One region of the Hymenobacter miniatus genome, then DNA from elsewhere that is predicted to be linked to it. Evidence: riboswitches for the same ligand, from Rfam matches in the RefSeq annotation. Region 1 holds a riboswitch; each other region holds the start of a gene.
The links. A riboswitch is a leader RNA that binds a small molecule or an ion and turns the genes downstream of it on or off. The one in region 1 is predicted to bind S-adenosylmethionine.

Region 1 (5,876 bases):
ACGGCCCGCCCCCTGCCGACTGAAACCGTCGCCCTGCCCCACGCCGCTGGCCGCATCCTGGCCGAGACGCTGACGGCCGACCGCGACTTCCCGCCCTTCAACCGGGTGGCCATGGACGGCATTGCGGTGGCCCACGCCGCCTGGGCCGGGGGCCAGACCGAGTTTGAAATCCAACACGCCCAGTACGCCGGCGCCCCGCCCCGGCCGCTGCTCAGCCCCCGGCAAGCAGTGGAGGTGATGACGGGCGCCGTGCTCCCCGCCGGTACCGATGTGGTGGTCCGTTACGAGGACATCCTGCTGCACGACAACCGCGCCACCGTCCAGATTCCGCCGCCCGAAGCCCCCGGCGTCAACATCCACCACCAGGCCGCCGACCGCCGCGCGGGCGAGGCCCTGCTGCTGCCCGGCACCCGCCTCGGGCCCGCCGAACTGGCCGTGGCCGCCACCGTGGGCGCCGCCGAAATGCAGGTAACGCGCGCCGCCCGCGTGGCCGTAGTGAGCACCGGCGACGAGCTGGTGGGCATTCAGGAAACGCCGCTGCCGCACCAGATTCGGCGGTCTAACGCCTATGCCTTGCAGGCGCTTTTCGGCCAGCAGGGGGCCGACGTTTCCCTGTTCCACCTGCCCGATGCGCTGGACGAACTGCGCGACGGCCTCACCAAAATTCTGGGCGCGGGCTTCGACGCCGTGGTGCTGAGCGGCGCCGTGAGCAAGGGCCGCGCCGACCACCTGCCGGGCCTGCTGCGCGAACTGCACGTCAGGGAAATATTTCACGAAGTGCAGCAGCGGCCGGGCAAGCCGCTGTGGTTTGGGGCGCGGGCCGGCGGGCCGGTGGTGTTTGGGCTGCCCGGCAATCCGGTGTCGACTTTCATCACGGCCTGCCGCTACGTGCGGCCCTGGCTGCGCGCCGTGCAACAGCCCGAAGGCGCCGCCGAAGCGGCCGCCACGGACGAGGCCCCGCAACCGGCCGTGCTCACCGCGAACATCAATTTCAAGCCCCCGCTCACGCACTTCGTGCCCGTGCGTCTGGCCGTGGACGCCGAGGGCCGCCGTCTGGCCACGCCGTTGCGCGTGGGCGGCTCCGGCGACATGATGGGGCTTGTGGGCGCCACCGCATTTCTGGAGCTGCCGCCCGAGCCGGCCGTGTTTGCGGCGGGCAGCGCGTGGCCGGCGTGGGCGCTGTAGGCCGGATGTTGGGGAACCTCCGTGCGCTGGCTCCGTAAAGCAACGGGAGCCGCAGCGCCAGCGGCTGAGTGTTGAAGGTGGCCCGGCGCATTGGCCACCGTCTTTTTTCTCACCGCAACCCACCCGATTATGCCGACGAAAAAAGCAAGCACCGCCAAAAAAGACCCCTGCTGGAAAGGCTACGAGCAGGAGGGCACCAAGAAAAAGGACGGCAAAACCGTCCCCAATTGCGTGAAGAAAGACTAGCCTTCGTTCTTTTCGTTATGCCAAACGGCCCCGGCCTGCGCCCTTGTTGGCGTGGGCCGGGGCCGCAGTTTTTTGGTCTGATTTCGACGTGGGGTTGTTTTTGTGGCAGTGTTGTATCTTCGTCCTACGCTGCTATCCAGAAAGACCGAGGGACCGGGCCCGATGACGTCTTGGCAACCTACCGCGAGTAGGTGCCAACTCCCGTTTCACCGCCGTTTTGGTGAAAGAAGATGACAGCCGGAACTGTGCGCCTGCGCACGGGTTTCTTTCTGGATACGCGCTTCCGTAGCTATTCGCCCCCGAAAGAAATGTCCACTGCCACCCTCGCCGCCCCCTCTCCCCTTCCCGAGCTGCTCCGCCAGCGCCTGCTGATTCTCGATGGCGCCATGGGCACCATGATTCAGCGCCATCTGCTCACGGAGGAGGATTTCCGCGGCACGCGCTTCGCCGACCACCCCAAGCCCCTGCGCGGCAACAACGACCTGCTGAGCCTGACGCGGCCCGACATCATCAAGGGCATTCACGCCGAGTACTTCGCCGCCGGGGCCGACATGGTGGAAACTAACACCTTCTCCGGCACTACCATTGCGCAGGCCGACTATGGGCTGGAGCACATTGTGTACGAGCTGAATTACGAGTCGGCCCGCCTGGCCCGCGAGGCGGCCGACGAGTACAGCACGCCCGAGCGGCCGCGCTTCGTGGCCGGCGCCGTGGGCCCCACCAACCGCACCGCCTCGCTCTCGCCCGACGTGAACCGGCCCGGCTTCCGCGCCGTGACCTTCGACGAGCTGGCCACGGCTTACCTGGAGCAAGTGCGCGGCCTCGTGGACGGCGGCGTGGACACGCTGCTCATCGAAACCATCTTCGACACGCTGAACGCCAAAGCCGCGCTCTACGCCGTGCAGAAGTTCTTCGACGAAGGCGGCCGCGTGGTGCCCGTCATGATTTCGGGCACCATCACCGACGCCTCGGGCCGCACGCTGAGCGGCCAGACGGTGGAGGCATTCTGGAACTCTATCCGCCACCTGCCGCTGCTGAGCGTGGGCCTGAATTGCGCCCTCGGGGCCCACCAGCTCAAGCAGTACGTGGAGGAATTGAGCCGCATTTCCGACGTGCACATTTCGGCTTATCCCAACGCGGGTTTGCCCAACGCTTTTGGTGGGTATGATGAATCGGCGCAGGAATTTGCGGCGCTGGTGGAGGAATATCTGAAGGAAGGCATCGTGACGGTGGTGGGTGGTTGTTGTGGCACCACGCCCCAGCACATTGCCGAGCTGAGCAAGCTGGCCGAGAAATACCAGCCCCGCCAATTGCCCTCCGTACCCACGCCTTCCACGCGCCTGAGCGGACTGGAGCCGTTTACCATCAAAGAGGAAAGCCTGTTCGTGAACGTGGGCGAGCGTTGCAACGTGACGGGTTCGCGCGCTTTCGCCCGCCTCATTCGCACCGGCGCGTACGAGGAAGCCCTGGCCGTGGCCCGCCTGCAAGTGGAAGAAGGCGCCCAGGTGCTCGACATCAACATGGACGAGGGCATGCTCGATTCGGAGCAGGTGATGACGACGTTTCTGCACCTCATCGCCTCGGAGCCCGACATTGCGCGGGTGCCCGTCATGATTGACTCCTCGAAGTGGAGCGTGCTCGAAGCCGGCCTGAAATGCGTGCAGGGCAAGAGCATCGTGAACTCCATCTCGCTGAAAGAAGGCGAGGCGGCCTTCCGCGAGCGGGCCCACACGGTGCGCCAGTACGGCGCGGCCGTGGTGGTGATGGCCTTCGACGAAAACGGCCAGGCCGACTCGCTGGCGCGCCGCATCGAAATCTGCCAGCGCAGCTACGACATTCTGACGAAGGAAGTGGGCTTCGACCCGTCCGACATCATTTTCGACCCCAACATCCTGACCGTGGGCACGGGCATGGACGAGCACCGCAACTATGCGCTCGACTTCATCGAGGCCGTGCGCTGGATTAAGACGAACCTGCCCGGCGCGCTCACCAGCGGCGGCATTTCGAACATTTCGTTCTCCTTCCGCGGCAACGACGTGGTGCGCGAGGCCATGCACACGGCCTTCCTCTACCACGCCATCCGGGCCGGCCTGGACATGGGCATCGTGAACCCCGGCCAGCTCGGCGTGTACGATGAAATCGAGCCCCATTTGCTGGAATTGGTTGAAGACGTGCTGCTCAACCGCCGCGCCGACGCCACCGAGCGCCTGGTGGAATTTGCCGACACGGTGAAACAGAAGGACAAGGCCGAAGTGAAAGCCGACGAGTGGCGCAGCCTGCCGGTGCAGGAGCGCCTGTCGCACGCGTTGGTGAAGGGCATTACCGAGTTTATCGACGAAGACACCGAGGCCGCCCGCCGGGAGCTGGCCCGCCCGCTCGACGTGATTGAGGGCCCGCTGATGGCCGGCATGAACGTGGTGGGCGACCTGTTCGGGGCCGGCAAAATGTTCCTGCCGCAGGTAGTGAAATCGGCCCGCGTGATGAAAAAGGCGGTGGCCTACCTGGAGCCGTATCTGCTGGCCGATAAGCAGGGCTCGGACCGCCAGACGGCCGGCAAAATCCTGATGGCCACGGTGAAGGGCGACGTGCACGACATCGGCAAGAACATTGTGGGCGTGGTATTGGCCTGCAACAACTTCGACATCGTGGACCTCGGCGTGATGGTGCCGCTGGAGAAAATTCTTGACGAAGCCCAGAAGCAAAACGTGGACGTCATTGGCCTGTCCGGCCTCATCACGCCCTCGCTCGATGAAATGGTGTACGTGGCCCAGGCCATGGAAAAGCGCGGCATGAAAACGCCCCTGCTCATTGGCGGGGCTACTACCTCGCGCCTGCACACGGCCGTGAAAATCGCGCCCGCCTACAGCGGCGCCGTGGTGCACGTGAACGACGCCTCGCGCTCGGTGGGCGTGGCGGCCGGCCTGCTCGGCTCGGGCGAACACGCCTACGCCCAGACCGTGGCCGACGACTACGCCGCCCTGCGCGCCGACTACGCCAGCCGCCAGCGCGACAAAAGCTACCTGCCCATCGAAGCGGCCCGCGCCAACGGCTTTAAGTCGGACTGGAACGCGGTGCCCATCACCAAGCCCAGCTTCCTCGGCACCAAAGTACTGGAAAACTACGACCTGGCCGAGCTGGCCGAGTACATCGACTGGACGCCCTTTTTCCACACCTGGGAGCTGAAAGGGCGCTACCCGCGCATTCTGGAGGACGAAAACCTGGGCGAAGCGGCCACCCGGCTGTTTGCCGACGCGCAGGCCTTGCTGAAGAAAATCATCGACGAGAAGCTGCTCACGGCCCGCGCCGTGCTGGGCTTTTGGCCGGCCAACACCAAGGACTACGACACCATTGAGGTGTACGCCGACGACTCGCGCGAAACCGTGGCCACTGAGTTTTTCACCTTGCGCCAACAGGGCGAGAAGGGCCCAAAAATCCCCAACATCGCCTTTTCCGACTTTCTGGCGCCGAAAGAATCGGGCCGGGCCGACTACTTGGGCGGCTTCGCTGTGACGGCCGGCATCGGCATCGAAAAGCTGCTGGAGCAGTACGAAGCCGACCACGACGACTACTCCAGCATCATGGTGAAGGCCCTGGCCGACCGCCTGGCCGAGGCCTTTGCCGAGCGCCTGCACGAGCGGGTGCGCCGCGAGTTCTGGGGCTACGCGCCCGACGAGCACCTCACCAACGAAGACCTGGTGCAGGAGAAATACCGCGGCGTGCGCCCCGCCCCCGGCTACCCCGGCTGCCCCGACCACACCGAGAAAATCACGCTGTTCCAGCTGCTCGACGCTGAGGGCAACACCGGCATCTCGCTCACCGAAAACCTGGCCATGTACCCGGCTTCGTCGGTGAGCGGCATGTACTACGCCCACCCCGATTCGCGCTACTTCGGCCTCGGCCGCATTGGCGTGGACCAGGTGGCCGACATTGCCCGGCGCAAGGGCATGGAAACCGCCGAGCTGGAGCGGTGGTTGATGCCCAACCTCAACTACGAGCCAAAGCAGTAGCGCTGCGGGCGTGGGCTCTGCGAGTCCGCGCCCGCAGCACGCCAGAAGAACCTCTTACCCTCACGCTTCCAGGCGCGGACTCGCAGAGTCCACGCTACACGCAATGAAAGTTACTGACCACCTTGCCCAGGCCAACGGCAAAACCCTCTTCTCCTTTGAGGTGCTGCCGCCCAAAAAGGGCGAAAACATCCACACGCTCTTTTCGAACATCGAGCCGCTGATGGAGTTCAAGCCGCCGTTCATCGACGTGACCTACCACCGCGAGGAATACGTGTACCGGCACCACCCCAATGGCCTGCTGGAGAAGAAAACCGTGCGCCGCCGGCCCGGCACGGTGGGCATTTGCGCGGCCATCAAAAACCGGTTTGACGTGGACACCGTGCCCCACCTCATCTGCGGCGGCTTCACGAAAGAGGAAACCGAAAATGCGCTAATCGA
Region 2 (5,876 bases), on a different contig from region 1:
CAGCATCAGCCCCCGGCTGGTGACGAAGGGCGTTTCATCGACCCATTTTTTGGTGGAGGGCAGCACGTAGAAGCGGTTTTCGCGGGGGTCGCGCAACACGTGGGTGTCCTTGTCGAGGCCTGGCGTGAGCAGGTCGGAAGTGGCCGGGCCCACCAGCGGCACGAAATAGCGCGGCAGCACCCGCACGCGCGGCATGGCCGGGGCCACGGCCCGCGTGGCGGCCGTGCCGCCGGCCCGCGGCTTGGCGGGCGCGGGCGCGGCGGCGTAGAAGCGCACGGTGTGCCCGTAGATGGGAAATGCCCCGCGCTCGGGCTGGAAATAGTAGCCATAGTCGTCCCAGGTCCAGCTGGGGCCGAAGGGCGTCACGCATTTGATGTCGCAGTAGGCCAGCACTTTCTCGGGGCGGTTCAGCAAAAAGCTGTAGGCGCGGCGGCTGGGCACGTCGCCGTGCAGCAGCGTGGGGTCGCCGGTGCCCTGGAAAAACAGCGTGTCGCGGCGTGAGAAGTAGCGCAGGCTCGGCAGCGAATCACCGAGCAGGTGCAGCCCGGCATAAAAGCTGAACAGCTTCATGTTGCTGGCCGGGGTGAAGTATTTGGCTTCTTGGTAGCCGTAGAACGGCTTCGTGCTGTCGGCATAGGCCAAGCTCAGGCCCACCTGGTGCTGGCGCAGGATGGCCGAGCTATTCAGCAACGAATCGAGCCAGGGCAGCGGCCGGCCCGGCGCCGTGGCGGCGGTGGCCGGCGGGGTGGTGGCGGTTTGCGCGCAAGCCGGCAGCTGGGTGGCCCCCAGCGTCAGCAGCAACAGAAAATACAGGGAACGTAGCATCGGCCGCAACTTACGCAACAGACACGGTCGGGGAGGCTTTTATGGCCCAAATCATGCTTGGCGCCCAAAAATCGGCCGAATAAAACGGCCGCCATTGGGCCCGGTGGCGGCTCCCGTAACGGCGGGCGGCCACTGACTGGCTTCTTCGCGCAGCCAGCCTGCCGCCCGCCGTTGCGGCTAGGCCAGCACGGCCTCTGCTTCGGGCACCGCCAGCGGTGCGCTGGCCGCGGCAGCGCCCAAGCCATCGAGCGCCTGCGCCAAATCCGCAATGAGGTCGTCGGCGGCCTCCAGGCCAATGGAGAGGCGCAGCAGGCTGTCGGCAAAGCCGGCGGCGCGGCGCTGCTCGGCCGGGATGGCCGTGTGCGTCATCGAAGCCGAATGGCACACCAGGCTCTTGCCGCCGCCCAGGCTCACGGCCAGCTTGAAGTAGTTCAGGCTGGTGGCAAGTTGCGTGGCCGCGTCCACGGTGTCGTCTTTCAGCACCAGCGCGATGATGCCGCCAAAACCGTCGGGCTGCTGCTGCCGGGCCAGGCCGTGGTTGGGGTGCGATTCCAGCCCGGGGTAATACACAGCCTGGATTTCGGGGCGGCTTTGCAGGAAGCGGGCCACCTGCAGGGCCGCGCTGCAGTGCCGGGCAATGCGCAAATGCAGGGTTTCGAGCCCGCGAATCACCAAAAACGAATCGAACGGCCCCAGTATGGCCCCCGAGGCGTTTTGAATGAACTGGATTTGCTTGCCCAGCTCTTCGGTAGCTGCCACCACGGCGCCGGCAATCAAATCGGAATGGCCGCCCAAATACTTGGTGGCGCTGTGCACCACCAAATCGGCGCCCAGCAGAATGGGCTGCTGCAGCACGGGCGAAGCAAAGGTGTTGTCGACGCACAGCCAGGCACCGGCGGCGTGGGCCAGCTCGGCCAGCCCGGCAATGTCGGAGACTTTGAGCGTGGGGTTCGAGGGCGTCTCCAGCCACACCAGCTTGGTGCGCTCGGTGATGGCGGCCTGCACCTGGGCCAGGTCGGCGGTGTCGCAATACACGATGTCGATGCCGAAACGGCGGTACACGTGCTCAAACAGGCGGAAGGCCCCGCCGTAGATGTCGTCGATGGCCACAATCTGGTCGCCGGTCGAGAGCAACTTCAGCACGGCATCGATGGCGGCCATGCCGCTGGCAAAGGCGTAGGCCGAATGGCCGTGCTCGAGGCCGGCCAGCAGCTGCTCCAGGGCGCTGCGGGTGGGGTTGGCGGTGCGGGAGTAGTCGTAGCCCTTGTGCACGCCCGGCGACTCCTGCACGAAGGTACAGGTCTGGTATATCGGCACCGCGAGGGCACCGGTTTGTTCGTCGACGGGAAAGGACTGAATGAGGCGGGTGGAGGCTTGCATGAGGCAATGAGCGTTTTGTGGCTGAGACGAAAACGCACCCGGGTACCTAAGCACTTTCAAGATTTCTTACCGAAAGGGCACAAAAAAAGCCCTTCCGACAAGTCAGAAGAGCACCACCGCTGCAGTCGGGGAACATCTTGTAGACTTATCTTCTCCTGAACCGGCCGAAACTGATTCAGAACAGGATTTAGCACCTGGTATTGCTACTGGTTGCTAAGGCATCGCAGGGCCTGTCCCTCCGCCTTTCTTGATAAGTGCCCCGATTAGGGAGCGTGCCGCAAAGATAGCGGCGGCCTGAAACGACGCAAGCGAGGGAGTGGAAAAAATAATCAGCACTTCCTGCAGAGCGCAGCGAAGCATCTCGCGTGTGGTAGTAATTTAATTGATATTAGTTGAAGCAGGCGAGATGCTTCGCTGCGCTCTGCATGACGTTCCGTTATCAGCCGGCCGCCCTCCCCTACCGCTCAATGTGCTTCACCTTGGCCTCGTCCAGGTCCAGTTGGGCTTCCTGCTGGCGCAGCACTTCGTCGTCGAAGCTGTCGTGGTGGCGCAGGTGGGCCAGGGCCTCGCGCTCCACGTTCAGCACATCGAGCAGCACGAGGTGGTACTGGCGCAGGGCGTCGCGGCCGGCCTGGTCGGTTTCCAGCGCGTTGAGGGTGCGGGTGGTGAGGTTGATTTCGGTTTGCATGCGCTGCTGCAGGCGGGCAATCAGCTCGTTGGCTTCCGTTTCGGCGGCGTAGTGGCGCTGCAGGTGCTTCACGGCCGCGGTGCGCAGGTGCAGGCGCACGCCGGCTTCCTGCTCTTCGAGGGGCATGCGGTCGTCGCGCTCGGCAATCCGGGTGAAGCGGATGATGGCCGGCAGCGTGAGCCCCTGCAGCACCAGCGTGACCAAAATGACCACAAATGTGATGAACAGAACGAGGTTGCGCTGCGGGAACTGCAGGCCGTCGTTGGTCATCAGCGGCACCGATAGCGCCGAGGCCAGCGACACCACCCCGCGCATGCCCGCCCAGCCCAGCACCAGCGTGCCCTGCCAGCCGGGGCTGGGCTCGGCATTGCGGATGCTTTTGCTCAAATAGCGCGGAATGAACGCCGCCGGGTACATCCACAGCAGCCGAATGACAATGACCAGCCCGCTCATCAGCAAACCGTAGGCAATGCCTTGCTGCAAAGAGTATTCGCCCAGCCCTTCCACCGCAATGGGCAACTGCAGGCCAATGAGAATGAACACCAGCCCATTCAGCACGAAGCTCACGCTGGCCCACACGCTGTTGGCCTGCAGGCGGGTGTTGGCGTCGAACACCCGGTGCGACAGGTGCGAAAGCAGCAACCCGCCGCTCACCACCGCCAGCACGCCCGAAAAGTGGAATTCCTCGGCCAGCAAATACATCACGTAGGGCGCCATGAAGGTGAGCACCGTGTTGATGCTGGGCGTGGTGGGCAGGTACTTGTGAATGAGGTAGAAGCCGTAGGCCACGCCCAGCCCCACCGCCAGCCCCATGCCGCTCACCAGCAGAAAGCTGGTGGCCGCCTCCTGCCACACAAACACGCCCGACGACACCGCCAGCAACGCAAACCGAAACACAATCAGGCTGCTGGCGTCGTTAATCAGGCTCTCACCTTCCAGAATAGCCGTCACCCGCCGCGGCACCTTGATGCCGCGCAGCACTGAAGTGGCCGCCACTGCATCGGGCGGCGAAATGATGCCCCCGAGCAGGAACCCCAGCCCCAGCGTAAACCCCGGAATGACGGCCCGCGCCACGTAGGCCACAATGGCCGAAGTAAAGGCCACCAGCCCAAACGCGAGCAGCCCAATGGCCCGACGCCAGCGCCAGAAATCGTTCCAGGAGGTGGTCCAGGCCGCCTCGTAGAGCAGCGGCGGCAGGAAAATCAGGAATATTAAATCGGGCGCAATGGCCACCCGCGGCAGGCCGGGCACAAAGCTGAGCGCCAGCCCACCCAACACCAGAAAAATGGGGTAGGAAATGCGCAGCTGCTGCGCCAGCATCACCAGCAGAAACACGACGAACAGCAGGCCGAGAACGAGGAGCAGGGTTTCGTGCAACATGGGGCCGGGTTGTATTTACCAGCCCAAAGAAACACCCGGCCGCGCCAGCCAACGAAACGGCTTGCCCAAGCGCGCTGTGCTTCAGCGGGCGCGACGAAGCAGGATGACGAAACGCTTGGGCGCGTTCTATTCTACCGGTGCCACAGCTGGCGGCCCGCCGTGGGCCGCTTGGGCCGGTCGAAAAGCACCACGTAGAGCACGCCCAGCAACGGCGTGAGCAGCAAGGCCGTGAGCAGGCGCAAGTGCCAGTAGTGCACCGGGCTCAGGCCCCAGCTCTGGACGAGGTGATTGATGAAATGTGCCATAAACTAAATGTATTAATTCCCAGCAACTTTTGCAATCGTTTGCGGAAATACCCGCCTCTTTTTTGCGGGCCGTCACGGGCTAGCCGCGGCGGCATTGGTGGCCCGGCCGCGCATTTTTTTCCGCCATCCCAACTTTGGGCGCCGTACTTTTGACTCCCGTCATGCCCGAACGCTCCAACCCCTCCCCCAGCGCGTCGGCAGCGAAATACATTTTCGTTACCGGCGGCGTCACTTCTTCACTCGGCAAAGGAATCATTTCCGCTTCGCTGGCCAAGCTTCTGCAGGCCCGCGGCTTCCGAGTCACCATCCAGAAGTTCGACCCTTACATCAACATCGACCCCGGTACGCTGAACCCGTACGAGCACGGCGAGTGCTACGTGACCGACGACGGCGCCGAAACCGACCTCGACCTCGGCCACTACGAGCGGTTCCTGAACACGCCCACCTCGCAGGCCAACAACGTCACCACCGGCCGCATCTACGACCACGTCATCCGCCGCGAGCGCGAGGGCGCCTTCCTCGGCAAAACGGTGCAAGTGGTGCCCCACATCACCGACGAAATCAAGCGGCGCATGCTGCTGCTGGGCCAGAACGGCCAGTTCGACGTGGTGATTACCGAAATCGGCGGCTGCATCGGCGACATCGAGAGCCTGCCTTTTGTGGAGGCCGTGCGCCAGCTGCGCTGGGAGCTGCCCGAGAATGATTCGCTGGTCATTCACCTTACGCTGCTGCCTTTCCTGAAGGCCGCCGGCGAGCTTAAAACCAAGCCCACCCAGCACTCGGTGCGCGACCTGCGCGAGGCCGGCCTGCAGCCCGACATCCTGGTGTGCCGCTCCGAGCACCCGATTCCGATGGAAATGCGGCGCAAAATCGCGCTGTTCTGCAACGTCAAAATCAACTCGGTCATCGAAAGCCTCGACGCCGACAGCATCTACTCGGTGCCGCTGCTCATGCGCAAAGAGGGCCTGGACGAGCGGGTGATTAAGCGCCTGAAGCTGACCGGTGGCGCCCAGCAGCCGGATTTGGAGGCGTGGAAGGACTTTCTGGGCAAGCTGAAAAACCCGACCGAGGAAGTGACCATCGCCCTGGTGGGCAAGTACGTGGAGCTGCCCGACGCCTACAAGTCCATCAACGAGGCCTTTGTGCACGCCGGCGCCCAAAACGAGTGCAAGGTGACGGTGCGCAGCATCCAGTCCGACCACGTGACGCCCGACAACATTGCCGGCCTGCTGCACGGCTGCGACGGCGTGCTGGTGGCCCCCGGCTTCGGCGAGCGCGGCTTCGAGGGCAAGATTGCC
Region 3 (5,876 bases), on a different contig from region 1:
CTGCTGCACGTACCACAGCAGGTTGGCGGCCATCTGGGCATCGCGCGGGTTGCTGTCGAGGGCCTTAAACTCCTGCTCGGTTTTCGCGGCAGGGTCGTGCTCGGCGTAGTCGCGGGCCTGGGCCAGCAGGCTGCGCAGGGTTTGCTGCCAGAAGGCGGCCTCGGTGCGGCGCCGGGCGTCGGAGCTGGCGGCAGCTTTGGCCACCTGTTTCGTGGCCTTGGCCATTTCCGCTTCAAACTCGGCCAGCGTGGTGGTGGGCAGAAAGGCGAAACGCTCGCCCATGAAGCCGATGACGCCTTCGAGGTAGTCGTAATTCAACAGGGCCGCGCTCTTCTGCGGCGCCAGAAATGCCTGCAAGTCATCTACCAGGTCGCCGCCGTACTCGCCGCTCAACTGCGGGTCGAAACCGGCCACGCGCAGCCCGTTTCGGCCCACCAACGGCAGCACGCCCTGGAATTCCTGCGTCGAAGTCCACACCCCAAACACGCTGTTGCCAAGGGCCTCCGGCGCCGGCCGGCCGGCTTCCAGCGCCTGCTGGGCCTTGTGCAAGTCATAAAACCCGCTCTCGAACGCCACCGTGGTGAAGCCCATCTGCTCGCGCAGAAAGCGCAACAGCCGGATTTTGGCCTCGAACACGTTGCCTTCGCCGTGAGTGGGCTCGCCCAGCATCACCACCCGCGCCGGGCCGATTTCGGCTTTCAAAAAATCCAGGTCCCGAAAATCGGTATCGGTTGGGGCAATGCTGCGCACCGCGTGGGTGGGCAGGGGCGCGGGGGCCTGGGCCTGGGCGAATGCGCCCGCCAGCAGCAGCGCCCCCGCCAGGGCCGCCGCCTTGCAATCAATCAGCATGCGTAGCAGAAAAAAGTGGGAAGGCTGCTTGGTGCAGTTCGGAAAGTGGCGGCAAGTTACTGGCCTTTTCCCGCTGGGCCCGGGCTTGAGCCCGACTGTTGAACAACAAAAAAAGCCCCGAACCACTGTGGTTCGGGGCTTTTTGTAGAATTGGTGGCGATGCCTAGTCCTTTTCCAGCATCAGCGTGGCGCCGTCGGCCGACTTCAGCGTGAGCTTGTCGTCGGTGAGGGTTTCTACGGCGAAAGTGTTGGCCGTAGCGCTGCCTTCGGGGGTGAAGGTGATGGTTTTACCGGCCTGGTCAAAGGTGTACTTGCCCGACACGGCACCGGCGGCGCCGTCGGTCATGGTGTAGTTGCCGTTGGCAAAAACGTGAAGCTCCTGCTGTTTTTGCGCGTCAGTTTGCTTTACTTTGTCGCCACTGGCATCGGTTTCTTTAGCAGTTTTCCATACCTTGCTATCGGTGCCGTACAGCATATTCACGCCTTCTACCTTGCCTTTGTCGTTGCCACACGCCGTGACAAACAACGACACCAACAGCAACAGGCTGGCGAAATAACGGAGCGAAAAAAGGGACTGAAGTTTCATGAGCACAAAAAGAAGAATGGTGAAAGAATGAGAAAGCCTGCGGTTGCAAACTCGTCGGCTTACGGACCCGCAAGCAAAAGAGTTTACGCCGTAACCTCGTCGGAGCCGGCCCGTATATGGGCCCTGTTGGCTACCCCACGGGGCGGCTCATTCAATTTTTTTTTCATCAAACGGAACAAATCCATGGGACTCTTTGATTTTCTCAGCGACAAAGGCGAGCAAAAACCCGTAGAGCCCGCAGCGAAGCCGGCTGCTGGCGGCACTGATTTTTTCGGAAACGCGGCCAATGCCAATCCAGCCGCCGCCGGCGATTCGTACACCGTGGTAAGCGGTGACTCGCTGTCTAAAATTGCCAAACACCACTACGGCGATGCCGCCAAGTGGCATCAGATATACGAGGCCAACAAGGCCACCATCGGCAGTAACCCTGACCATATCGAAGTCGGCCAGGTGTTAACCCTACCTAGTCTCTAGGTACTTTTTTGCAGAAAAAAGGTGAGAAAAGCCACTCTGTTTCAGGGTGGCTTTTTTGTGTTTGGGCGGGTCCGAAAACGGCCAGCGAAAAATTTATTTCGCCCTGCTTGCTTGCCCGTCCAAAAATTTCTCTCGTACATTTGCCCCCACCAACCCGGTACTCCCTGCTAACGGCGGGAAGTTTTACGTTTTATACAGAAGCGGCGAGAGACTAGGCTCCCTGACCCGCTGGCAACCTTCCTTCCTGTGAAAGGTGCCAATTCCTACCCACTGCGGCGTTGGCCGCGCTGGGGCATATGACTCGAGTGCCATGGAAAATTCTTCTCGTTTCGCCTTTCCCAACCCGACTCCTGCGGCTGCTTTGCGCGCCGGGGCTTCGGGTTTTTCTGTTTCGGCCCCGGGCCGTTGCATGCCGGCCGCGCCGTTCGCCCGAATGCGAATGTGCTGTTGCTGCCCGTGTTGTTGCTAAGCTGATTTCGGCTTAGGCACCCCCTCCCCTCCTTTCTGGATTTTCTGGTGGCTTCTCGGGGCCGTCGCGCGCCTTTTCGGCACGTTCGGCGCGCACCAGGCCGCCGCTTCAGCACGGGCACACTTCGGGGACTTGCTGCGCTTCAAGTGCTTATGAACAAGCCAATTAGCGCCTTTCTCTATCAACTCATTCCGGTTTTTCAACCTTCAACCATTCCCCCATCATGTCCGCTCAATCCCTGCACTTCGAAACCCTGCAACTCCACGCCGGCCAGCAGCCCGACCCCACCACCGGCTCGCGCGCGGTGCCCATTCACCAAACCACCAGCTACGTGTTCAAGAACGCCGAGCACGGCGCCAACCTGTTTGCTCTGAAAGAGTTCGGCAACATTTATACCCGCCTCATGAACCCGACCACCGACGTGTTTGAGCAGCGTGTGGCGGCGCTGGAAGGCGGCGTGGCCGCGCTGGCCACCAGCTCGGGCCAGGCGGCGCAGTTCATTGCCCTCAACAACATCCTGCAGGCCGGCGACAACTTCGTGAGCACGGCCTTCCTCTACGGCGGCACCTACAACCAGTTTAAGGTGGCCTTCAAGCGGTTGGGCATCGAGGTGCGCTTCGCCGACGGCGACAACCCGGCCTCGTTTGAGGAGTTGATTGACGAAAATACCAAGGCCATTTACCTCGAAACCATTGGCAACCCCAGCTTCAGTATTCCGGACTTTGAGGCCATTGCGGCCATTGCCAACCGGCACGACCTGCCGCTGATTGTGGACAACACCTTTGGGGCGGGCGGCTACCTGTTTCGGCCCCTGGAGCACGGCGCGCACATCGTGGTAGAGTCGGCCACGAAGTGGATTGGCGGGCACGGCACCAGCATCGGCGGCGTGATTGTGGACGGCGGCACCTACGACTTCGGCAACGGCAAATTCCCGCAGTTCACCGAGCCCAGCGAAGGCTACCACGGCCTAGTGTTCAACGACGTATTTGGCAAGGGCGGGCCGTTTGGCAACATCGCCTTCATCATACGGGCCCGGGTGGAAGGCCTGCGCGACTTCGGCCCCTCGCAGAGCCCGTTCAACGCTTTCCAACTGCTCATCGGACTCGAAACCCTGAGCCTGCGCGTGGAGCGCACCGTGGAAAACGCCCTCAAAATCGCGACTTGGCTGGAGCAGCACCCGCAGGTGGAAAGCGTGAACTACCCCGGCTTGCCCAGCAGCCCCTACCACCGCCTGGCGCAGAAATACCTGAAGCGCGGCTTCGGCGGCGTGCTGAGCTTCTGCATCAAAGGCAGCAAGGAAACGGCCACGCAGTTCATCGATAACCTCAAGCTTATCAGCCACCTGGCCAACGTGGGCGACGCTAAGACGCTCATCATTCAGCCTTCGGCCACCACGCACCAGCAGCTCAGCGACGAGGAACAACTGGCCGCTGGCGTCACGCCCACGTCGTTGCGCCTGTCGGTGGGCATCGAGCATTTTGAAGACATCAAGGGCGACTTGCAGGCCGCGTTTGACGCCGTGGGCAATACGGCCAGCCTGCCTACGGAAGGCGAGGCCGTGACCGAGCCCGAATTAGAGCACGCCCAGCCGCTGGAAGTGTAACCCCACCGCCGCCAGCGGGCCACCCCTGGTGGGCCGGTGCCAGTCTCGCTGGCGGCTTCTTGCTAGTTAGGTCGATGCAGAACCAGCCCACGGGCGGGCCCACTTTCCTGCAGTTTGTTGGAGAAAGATGGGGGTGAGATACCAAGGGCCGGTTTCGTGCGCTGGTTCTGCAGCGACTTTTTTACACTTGATGACCCATGTCAGACCATATTTTTCACCTGCCCGACCTGCTTCTTGAAAGCGGCGAAACCCTGGCCGGGGCCCACGTGGCCTACCGCACCTGGGGCCAGCTCAACGAGGACCGCGACAACGTGGTGTGGGTGTGCCACGCCCTCACGGCCAACGCCGACGTGCTGGCCTGGTGGCCGGGGCTGGTGGGGCCGGGGTGCTACTACGACCCCGCCGAGTACTTCATTGTGTGCGCCAACGTGCTGGGCTCCTGCTACGGCAGCACCAGCCCACGCGACCCGGACCCCGCCACGGGCCGCCCGCGCTACCAGCACTTTCCGCGGCTGACCATCCGCGACCTGGTGGCGGCGCACGAGGCCCTGCGCCAGGACCTGGGCCTCACCGACATTCACACCCTGATAGGCGGTTCGCTGGGCGGGCAGCAGGCCTTGGAGTGGGCCGTGCAGCGGCCCGATTTGTTCGACCACCTCGTGGTCATTGCCACCAACGCCCGGCACTCGGCCTGGGGCATTGCCTTCAACGAGGCCCAGCGCCTGGCCATTGAAGCCGACCCCACTTACGCCGCCGGCCAGCCCGGCGGGGGCGACGAAGGCCTGCGCGCCGCCCGCGCCATGGCCCTGCTCAGCTACCGCAGCTACTTGGCCTACGCCGACACCCAAACCGACCCCGACGACGACCACCTGCCGCACGAGCACCGCGCCAGCACCTACCAACGCTACCAGGGCGACAAGCTGGTGGCCCGCTTCGACGCCTATAGCTACGTGGCCCTGAGCCGCAGCATGGACAGCCACAACCTGGGCCGCGGCCGGGGCGGCGTGGCGGCGGCGCTGCGGCGCATCGGGGCTCGCACGCTGGTGCTGGGCATCACGTCCGACGTGCTGTTTCCGCTGAGTGAGCAGCGCGAGCTGGCCGCTCACATTCCGGGCGCGATGTACGCGGAGCTGGACTCCCGCTACGGGCACGACGGTTTCCTGCTGGAAACGGCAGGAATTACGCACTTTCTGGAGCGGTTTTACGCGCCCACGTTCGTGCATTAATTTTTGGCGCAGCAACGCAATCAATTTAAAAGAAAGCCCCTTCAGTGGCTTAGAAAGCTGTCGCTGAAGCACAAATCTCGGCAGATTGGCACAAAGACCAAACCACTGGTACAAACACACATTGGCCGGCACAAAGAGCGTAGCTATGGTACAAGCTTGCTTATGAAAGAGCCGCCTAGGGATTAACGCCCAACCTTCTCATCTATCAAAGAAATGAACCCAACCCAACCGCCCCTGCGCATTGGCCTCATCGGCTTTGGCTGCGTGGGGCAGGGCTTCTACGACATCGTGCAGCGCCAGCCCGAACTGGGCCTCACCGTGACGCGCATTGCCGTGAAAAGCCCCACCAAGCCCCGGACGCTGCCCGCCGAGCGGTTTAGTCTGCAGGCCGATGACCTGCTGGCCGACCCCGAGCTGGACCTTCTGGTGGAAGTCATTGACGACGCGACCGAGGCCTTCCGGCTGGTGAGCGCGGCCCTGCGCCAGGGCCGCCGCGTGGCAACGGCCAACAAGGCCATGCTGGCCCGGCACCTGCCGGAGCTGGTGCGGCTGCAGGCGGAGTGCGGCGGCACGCTGCTCTACGAAGCGGCCGTGTGCGGCAGCATTCCCGTCATTCGCACGCTCGACCAATATTTTAGCCACGAGCCGTTGCGTGCGGTCAGCGGCATT
Region 4 (5,876 bases), on a different contig from region 1:
GCCACGTTTCGCCGGGCAGCGAAGCCATCATCACGAGGCACACCACGATGCCTAGGATGGGCACCACCGGCACCCACGGCGTGCGGAACGAGCGTGGGGCGTCGGGGTTGGTGCGGCGCATGATGAGCACGCCCAGGCACACCATCACGAAGGCCAGCAGCGTGCCGATGCTCGTCATTTCGCCCACTACCGAAATGGGCACAAAGCCCGCAAACAGCGCAATGAACAGCCCCAGCAGCAGGCTGGACTGAAACGGCGTGTTGAACTTCGGGTGAATGCGCGAAAACACCGGCGGCAGCAACCCATCCTTCGACATGGAGAAGAACACCCGCGACTGGCCCAGCAAATCGACCAGAATGACGGACGTGTAGCCCACGAGAATGGCCAGAATCACGGCCGAGGACAGCCAGGCGTACGGCGTTTTCTCGATGGCAATGGCCACCGGCGCGGCGCTGTTTTTGAACTCGGTGTAGTTGGCCAGGCCCGTGAGCACGTGCCCAAACAACACAAACAGCACCGTGCACACCGCCAGGGAGCCGAGGATGCCGATGGGCATGTTGCGCTGCGGGTTTTTGGTTTCCTGGGCCATGGTGGCCACAATGTCGAACCCGATGAAAACAAAGAAGATGACGCCCGCCCCGCGCAGGATGCCGCTCAGGCCAAACTCGCCAAAGGTGCCCGTATTGGCCGGAATGTAGGGTTGGTAGTTGGCGGGGTCGATGTACTGCCAGCCCAGCGCGATGAACACCAGCACCACCGCCACCTTCAGGGCCACCACCAGCGCGTTGAACCACGCCGACCCTTTGGTGCCGCGCGTGACAATGGCCGTGATGGCCAGTACGATGAGCATGGCCGGCACGTTCACGACCCCGCTCACGGTGGAGCCGTCGGCCAGCTTGGCGCTTTCAAACGGCGACATCACCAACTGCGCCGGAATGTGCAGCCCGTACTTGCCCAGAAACTTGATGAGGTATTGCGACCAACTGATGGCCACCGTGGCCGCGCCCACCGAGTATTCGAGCACCAAGTCCCAGCCAATAATCCAGGCAAACAGCTCGCCCATGGTGGCATACGAGTAGGTGTAGGCGCTGCCCGATACGGGCACCAGCGCCGCAAACTCGGCGTAGCACAGCGCCGAGAAGGCGCAGCCCACGGCCGCCACCACGAAAGAAAGCGTCACGGCCGGCCCGGCGTTGTTGGCCGCGGCTATGCCGGTGAGCGAAAACAACCCCGCTCCGATAATTACGCCGATGCCAATGGCAACGAGGCTGATGCCGTTAAGGCTGCGCTTGAGGGTGTTAGCCCCCGTTTCGGCCGCTTCGGCACGAAGCAGCTCGAGTGATTTTTTAAGCATGAAAATGGGTGAACGCGCCAACCGGGGCACGTTGAATGACGAAAAAATAGAACGTCATGCAGCGCACAGCGAGGCATGACGTTTCTCCGGTGCTGGCGTGGGTTACGCCAACACCTGAATAACCGACTCCGAAAACCGCTCCATCTCCTCCAGTTGCGGGCTGGCTTGCAGCAGGAAGAAGTCCACGCCCACCTGCTCGAAGGCCCCGATGCGGTCCTGCAGCTGGGCGGGCGTGCCGGTGAGCCCCGTGCGCAGGCCGCGGTTCGACACCGAATAATCCTGCAGCGACACCTGCTGCTCCAGCTGCGTGCCGGCCAGCCACTGCTGGTAGTTGCCGTAGCCCGAAGCCGACGCCTGCACGTTGGTGATGCGGTCGAGCTCCTTTTTCACGGCCTGCTCGGTATCGCGCACCACGGTGTAGCCGGCCACGCCAAACTTCATGGGCGGGAGGCCTTTCTGCTCGCGGCGGCGGCGCATGTCGGCAATGCGGGCCCCAATTTGTTCCGGCGAGTCGCCGTGCATCACGTAGCCGTCGCACTGGCTCGAAATGAGGTCTTTAGCAGCCTCCGACTCGCCGCCGGCGTACAGGAACGGCGCCTTGGCCGGCTTGGGCTGCAAGATGTTGTCGGCCACTTGGTAGTACTTGCCCTGGTAGCTGAAATGGTCCTGCTTCCACACGTTGGTCACCACGTCGAGCCACTCTTTGGTGCGGGCGTACCGGTCGTCGTGCTGCTCGAAGTGCAGGCCGTATTTGGTGGCCTCGTCGCGCCACCAGCTGCTCACCACGTTGAGCGACAGGCGGCCGGGAGCAATCAGGTCGATGTTGGCGGCCTGCTTGGCCAGCAGCGCGGGGTTGTGGAAGGTGGGGCGCACGGCCACCATGATTTCCAGCTGCTCGGTGACGGCGGCCAGCGCAGCGGCCGTGCTCCAGGCTTCCAACGACGGCGCCTCGGTGCCCTTGATGTCGTTCAAGTACAGCTCCGCAATCAGCGTGAGGTCGTAGCCCCAGGCCTCGCTGCGCTGCGCCAGCTGCTTCACATAGCTCCAGTCGGTGGGCATCTGCTCGTCTTCGACGTTGCGCAGCCAGCCCCCGAAAATGGGCATCCAATATCCAAATTTCATGCTGTTGGCGATTTTGAGGGGTCCTCCTGCGGAGCTTGCCGAAGCACTCCTACCTGGTGAGTGGGCAACTTCGCTGCAACGAAGCGGTAGAAATGCTCCGGCAAACTCCGCGCGGGGACCGGGTTGTTGGGGCGTTAAGCGGTGGCCAGCTCGGCCGGCGCCGTGGTGGCCACGGCCGCGGGCAGCTGCGACTCCAGGTAGTCCACAAACCGGGCGTAGGGGTCGAAGCCGACCACGTTCACGGCGTCGGCCACGAAGTTGGACAGGGCGTTGATGTCGTAGAACAGGACGTCGCCGGTGCGGTCGTCAATCAAGTATTCGATGCCGCCCACGTCAATTTTGGCGGCGGCCACGATGCGCTCCACAGCGGCAATCACCTCGGCTGGCGGCGTGAAGGCCTCCACCTGAATGCCCTTCTTGGGCGCTTCGGTCAGGCAGAACTCGGCCGACTGCTCCTCCGGAATCTGGCAGATTTCGGCCGGGCACAGGTTGAAGCTTTCGCCGGTGGTGTACACCTTCATGGCGTAGAGAAACTTGCCGTCCAGCGTTTCGACGCGGTGGATGTGGCCGCCGCGGGGCGTCACGTATTCCTGCACCAGCGCGGTCTGGTCGATGCCGAGGTCAATCTGGTTGTTGTCGACGGCGGCCTGCAGGCCTTCCAGCGTGTCGAAGCGGATGATGCCCGCGCCGCTGCCGCCGATGTTCACCTTCACCACCACCGGGAAGCGCAGCTCGCGGGCGGCGTCGACGGCCCGCGAGGCGTGGTTAATCACAAACGACTTCGGGTATTTCAGGCCAAGCGACTCGAACAGCGACAGCTGCCGGGCCTTGTTGGTCTCGATGGCCGTGGCCGCCGAGCCGTTGATGATGCGCGTGCCAATGCGCTCCAAATGCGTGGCGTAGCCCGCCGTGTGAAAAATGCCCTGCCCGTGCCCGCGCAGGTAGGCCGAGGAGCTCATGCGGTTGACCACGAGGCTGTAGCGGCTTTCCTTTTCGGCGGGATTGAAGAGGTGGTGGGCGGCATCAATTTTCTCGTAGGGCAGCCCGCGGCGGTCCAGCTCTGCGAAGAGCGGCTTGAACCATTCGGGGTGTTCGAAGTAGATGCCAATGGGCTTTTGAGCAGCAGACATAATGGAAATGAGGGGGTTGAAACGTAGGCAAGCGGGCACGCTGCTCAACGCAGGTGGTGAACTGGCAAAGCCCGACATGAGACAGGAATGGAATTGCGCAGAGCAAGGCGCTGAGCCGGGGTCGGAAGAGGCCGAAACGCCGAGGCGGGCAGGCAAGCCGGACGCCGCACACGGCGGCCCGGCGAAGCCAACTTGCTCCGGACTCAGCTTTGGCTACCCGCGATGAAAAAACTACAGCGGGTTAGGCCGGACAACAACAGCAACAACACGCCATGCCAACGCAACGCATGGCAGCGGCGCGGGCACGAAAAGCGGCAAGAAAAACGGGTTGGTTGTTGGGGGCTTCCACGGCAACTTGTTTTTATATGGTCAGGAATTGGCACCGTGCCCGCGGTTGCGGGTGGTTGCCGGCGCGTCGTAGAGCCTGTCTCTCAGCGCCTCTGTATAAAAACAATCCTTCAGGGAGAAAGAATTGATACGGCAAAGATACAGCAGAAGCCCCCGACTTGTTCCAAATCGGGGGCTTCTGCTGTTTTTGAGGGGACGGTAGGCGCTAGTTGCGCAGGGCCAGCCGCACACCGGCCATCAGCCAGCGACCGGGCATCTGGGCCCCCAGCAAGTCGGAATACTGCGCATTGAACAGGTTTTGGGCCTGCCCCACCACCCACACGCGCCCGGGCAGCAGCGCCACGTCGAGGCGGCCGTTTATCACCACGTAGCTGGGCGTCAGCTCCGCGTCGTTGACGGTGGCGCTGGGAGTGGTGCGCTGGCCGGCGCGCTGCTTGTACACGCCCCCCACGCCCACGCTGAAGCGCCGGTGCGTCAAGCTCACGTTGCCGGTAATCAGCTGCTTGGCCACGTTGCTCAGGTACTGCGACACCACGTCGCCGGCCACGTCCAACTGGGTATAGGTGTAGCCCACGCTGCCGTCGAGCCGCAGCTGGGGCGCCAGTTGGGCGCGGGCGGTGGCTTCCAGCTCCAGGCCCTGAGTAGTCACGGCAAACAGGTTTTGGGCCAGCCGGTAGGTGGCGGCGGGGTTGAGGTTGGTGAGGCCCGTGGTTTCAATTACCTGGCTGCCGGATTGGCCCACGTAGTCAATCAGGTTGCGGCCGTAGCGGTTGAAGTAAGTGGCGCGCAGCGTGAGCACCGGCAGGGGCTGAAAATCAAGCCCGCCCTCGTAGCTCCAGGTGCGCTCCGCGCTGAGGTTGGGGTTGCCGATGTTGAAGCCCGAGGGCACCGTGCCGGGGCGGATGGACGAGTAGTATTGCTCCGTGAAATTGGCGGCCCGAATGGCCCGGCCCACGGCGCCGCGCACCGTGAGCTTCTCCCCCACCTGCTGGCTGGCCGTGAGCTGAGGCACCACTTCGGTGCCGTAGGCTTGGTCGTGGTCGAGGCGCAGGGCGGCCGTCAGGCTCAGGCCCGGGGTTGGGGTGAGGCCGGCCACGGCAAAGGCGCCCTGGTGCCACACGGCGTGGCGGCCCTGGTCGTTGCTGCGCACGGCGCGGCGGTCGGCCTGGCCGCCCAGGGTCAGGCGCACCTTGTCCGAGAAGGTAAGTTGGTGCTGGCCCTGCACGTTGAGGTAGTGCATGAGGTGGCTGCTGGCCACCGAAGCGGGCGTGTAGAGATAGTAGTCGGTGCTGGCGGTGCTCACCAACTGCAGCTCGGTGCGGGCGCGGGCGCTCCAGTCGTAGCGCAGCTGGCCCTGGTACCAGTCGCGCGCCGTGGTTTCGCGGGCTCGGTCGCCGGCTGCGGTGGTGTAGAAATTCTGGGCATTGTAGTCGCGCCGGTCGAAGCTGGCGCGGGCCGCGGCACTCAGCTTGTCGCTAATCTGGTAAGCGCCCGACAGCGAATAAGTATTGAGCTTGAAATCGTTGCGCCCGCCGCCGGGCAGGTTCAGCTGCTGGCCGCTGGCCGTGTTGTTGAGGATGCCACCGGCCAGGCGCAGCCCCTTTTCCTGGCCGTAGAAGCCGGCGTTGGTGCTTTTCAGGTCGTACTCGCCGGCCAGGAAGGTCCCGCCCAGCTCCAGGGCATCGGGGCGGTGGGTGGCGGCAAAGGTTTTGGTTACGATGTTGACGAAGCCGCCCACGGCGTCGGGGCCGTAGAGGGCCGCGCCCGGGCCGCGCACCACTTCAATCTGCTCAATCTCGGCCGGCGCGATGGGAAAGTAGCCCGCAAAGTGCCCGGTGAGCGGGTCGTTCAGCCGCATGCCGTCCAGCAGAATCAGGACTTGGTTGAAGGTGGAGCCGCGCAGGGTGATGTCGGCCTGGGTG

Region 2: another riboswitch for S-adenosylmethionine. It lies ahead of JAO73_RS14470 (trans-sulfuration enzyme family protein); the one in region 1 lies ahead of metH (methionine synthase).
Region 3: another riboswitch for S-adenosylmethionine. It lies ahead of JAO73_RS18925 (O-acetylhomoserine aminocarboxypropyltransferase/cysteine synthase family protein); the one in region 1 lies ahead of metH (methionine synthase).
Region 4: another riboswitch for S-adenosylmethionine. It lies ahead of JAO73_RS13145 (ATP-grasp domain-containing protein); the one in region 1 lies ahead of metH (methionine synthase).

What each region holds. Positions count from the first base shown of each region.
Region 1 is NZ_JAELXR010000004.1:314,922-320,797, reverse strand. Features, by position in the region: gene JAO73_RS08635 (molybdopterin molybdotransferase MoeA) at 1-1,185, shown strand, start outside; SAM riboswitch class I at 1,561-1,668, shown strand; gene metH (methionine synthase) at 1,740-5,438, shown strand; gene metF (methylenetetrahydrofolate reductase [NAD(P)H]) at 5,542-5,876, shown strand, end outside.
Region 2 is NZ_JAELXR010000008.1:237,278-243,153, reverse strand. Features, by position in the region: gene JAO73_RS14475 (D-alanyl-D-alanine carboxypeptidase/D-alanyl-D-alanine-endopeptidase) at 1-825, opposite strand, end outside; gene JAO73_RS14470 (trans-sulfuration enzyme family protein) at 1,003-2,205, opposite strand; SAM riboswitch class I at 2,348-2,462, opposite strand; gene JAO73_RS14465 (Na+/H+ antiporter) at 2,663-4,273, opposite strand; gene JAO73_RS14460 (hypothetical protein) at 4,405-4,578, opposite strand; gene pyrG (CTP synthase) at 4,740-5,876, shown strand, end outside.
Region 3 is NZ_JAELXR010000014.1:91,564-97,439, forward strand. Features, by position in the region: gene JAO73_RS18910 (erythromycin esterase family protein) at 1-849, opposite strand, end outside; gene JAO73_RS18915 (hypothetical protein) at 1,013-1,435, opposite strand; gene JAO73_RS18920 (LysM peptidoglycan-binding domain-containing protein) at 1,619-1,909, shown strand; SAM riboswitch class I at 2,097-2,212, shown strand; gene JAO73_RS18925 (O-acetylhomoserine aminocarboxypropyltransferase/cysteine synthase family protein) at 2,602-3,981, shown strand; gene metX (homoserine O-acetyltransferase MetX) at 4,179-5,207, shown strand; gene JAO73_RS18935 (homoserine dehydrogenase) at 5,421-5,876, shown strand, end outside.
Region 4 is NZ_JAELXR010000007.1:219,464-225,339, forward strand. Features, by position in the region: gene JAO73_RS13135 (amino acid permease) at 1-1,354, opposite strand, end outside; gene JAO73_RS13140 (LLM class flavin-dependent oxidoreductase) at 1,457-2,476, opposite strand; gene JAO73_RS13145 (ATP-grasp domain-containing protein) at 2,611-3,606, opposite strand; SAM riboswitch class I at 3,965-4,057, opposite strand; gene JAO73_RS13150 (TonB-dependent receptor plug domain-containing protein) at 4,160-5,876, opposite strand, start outside.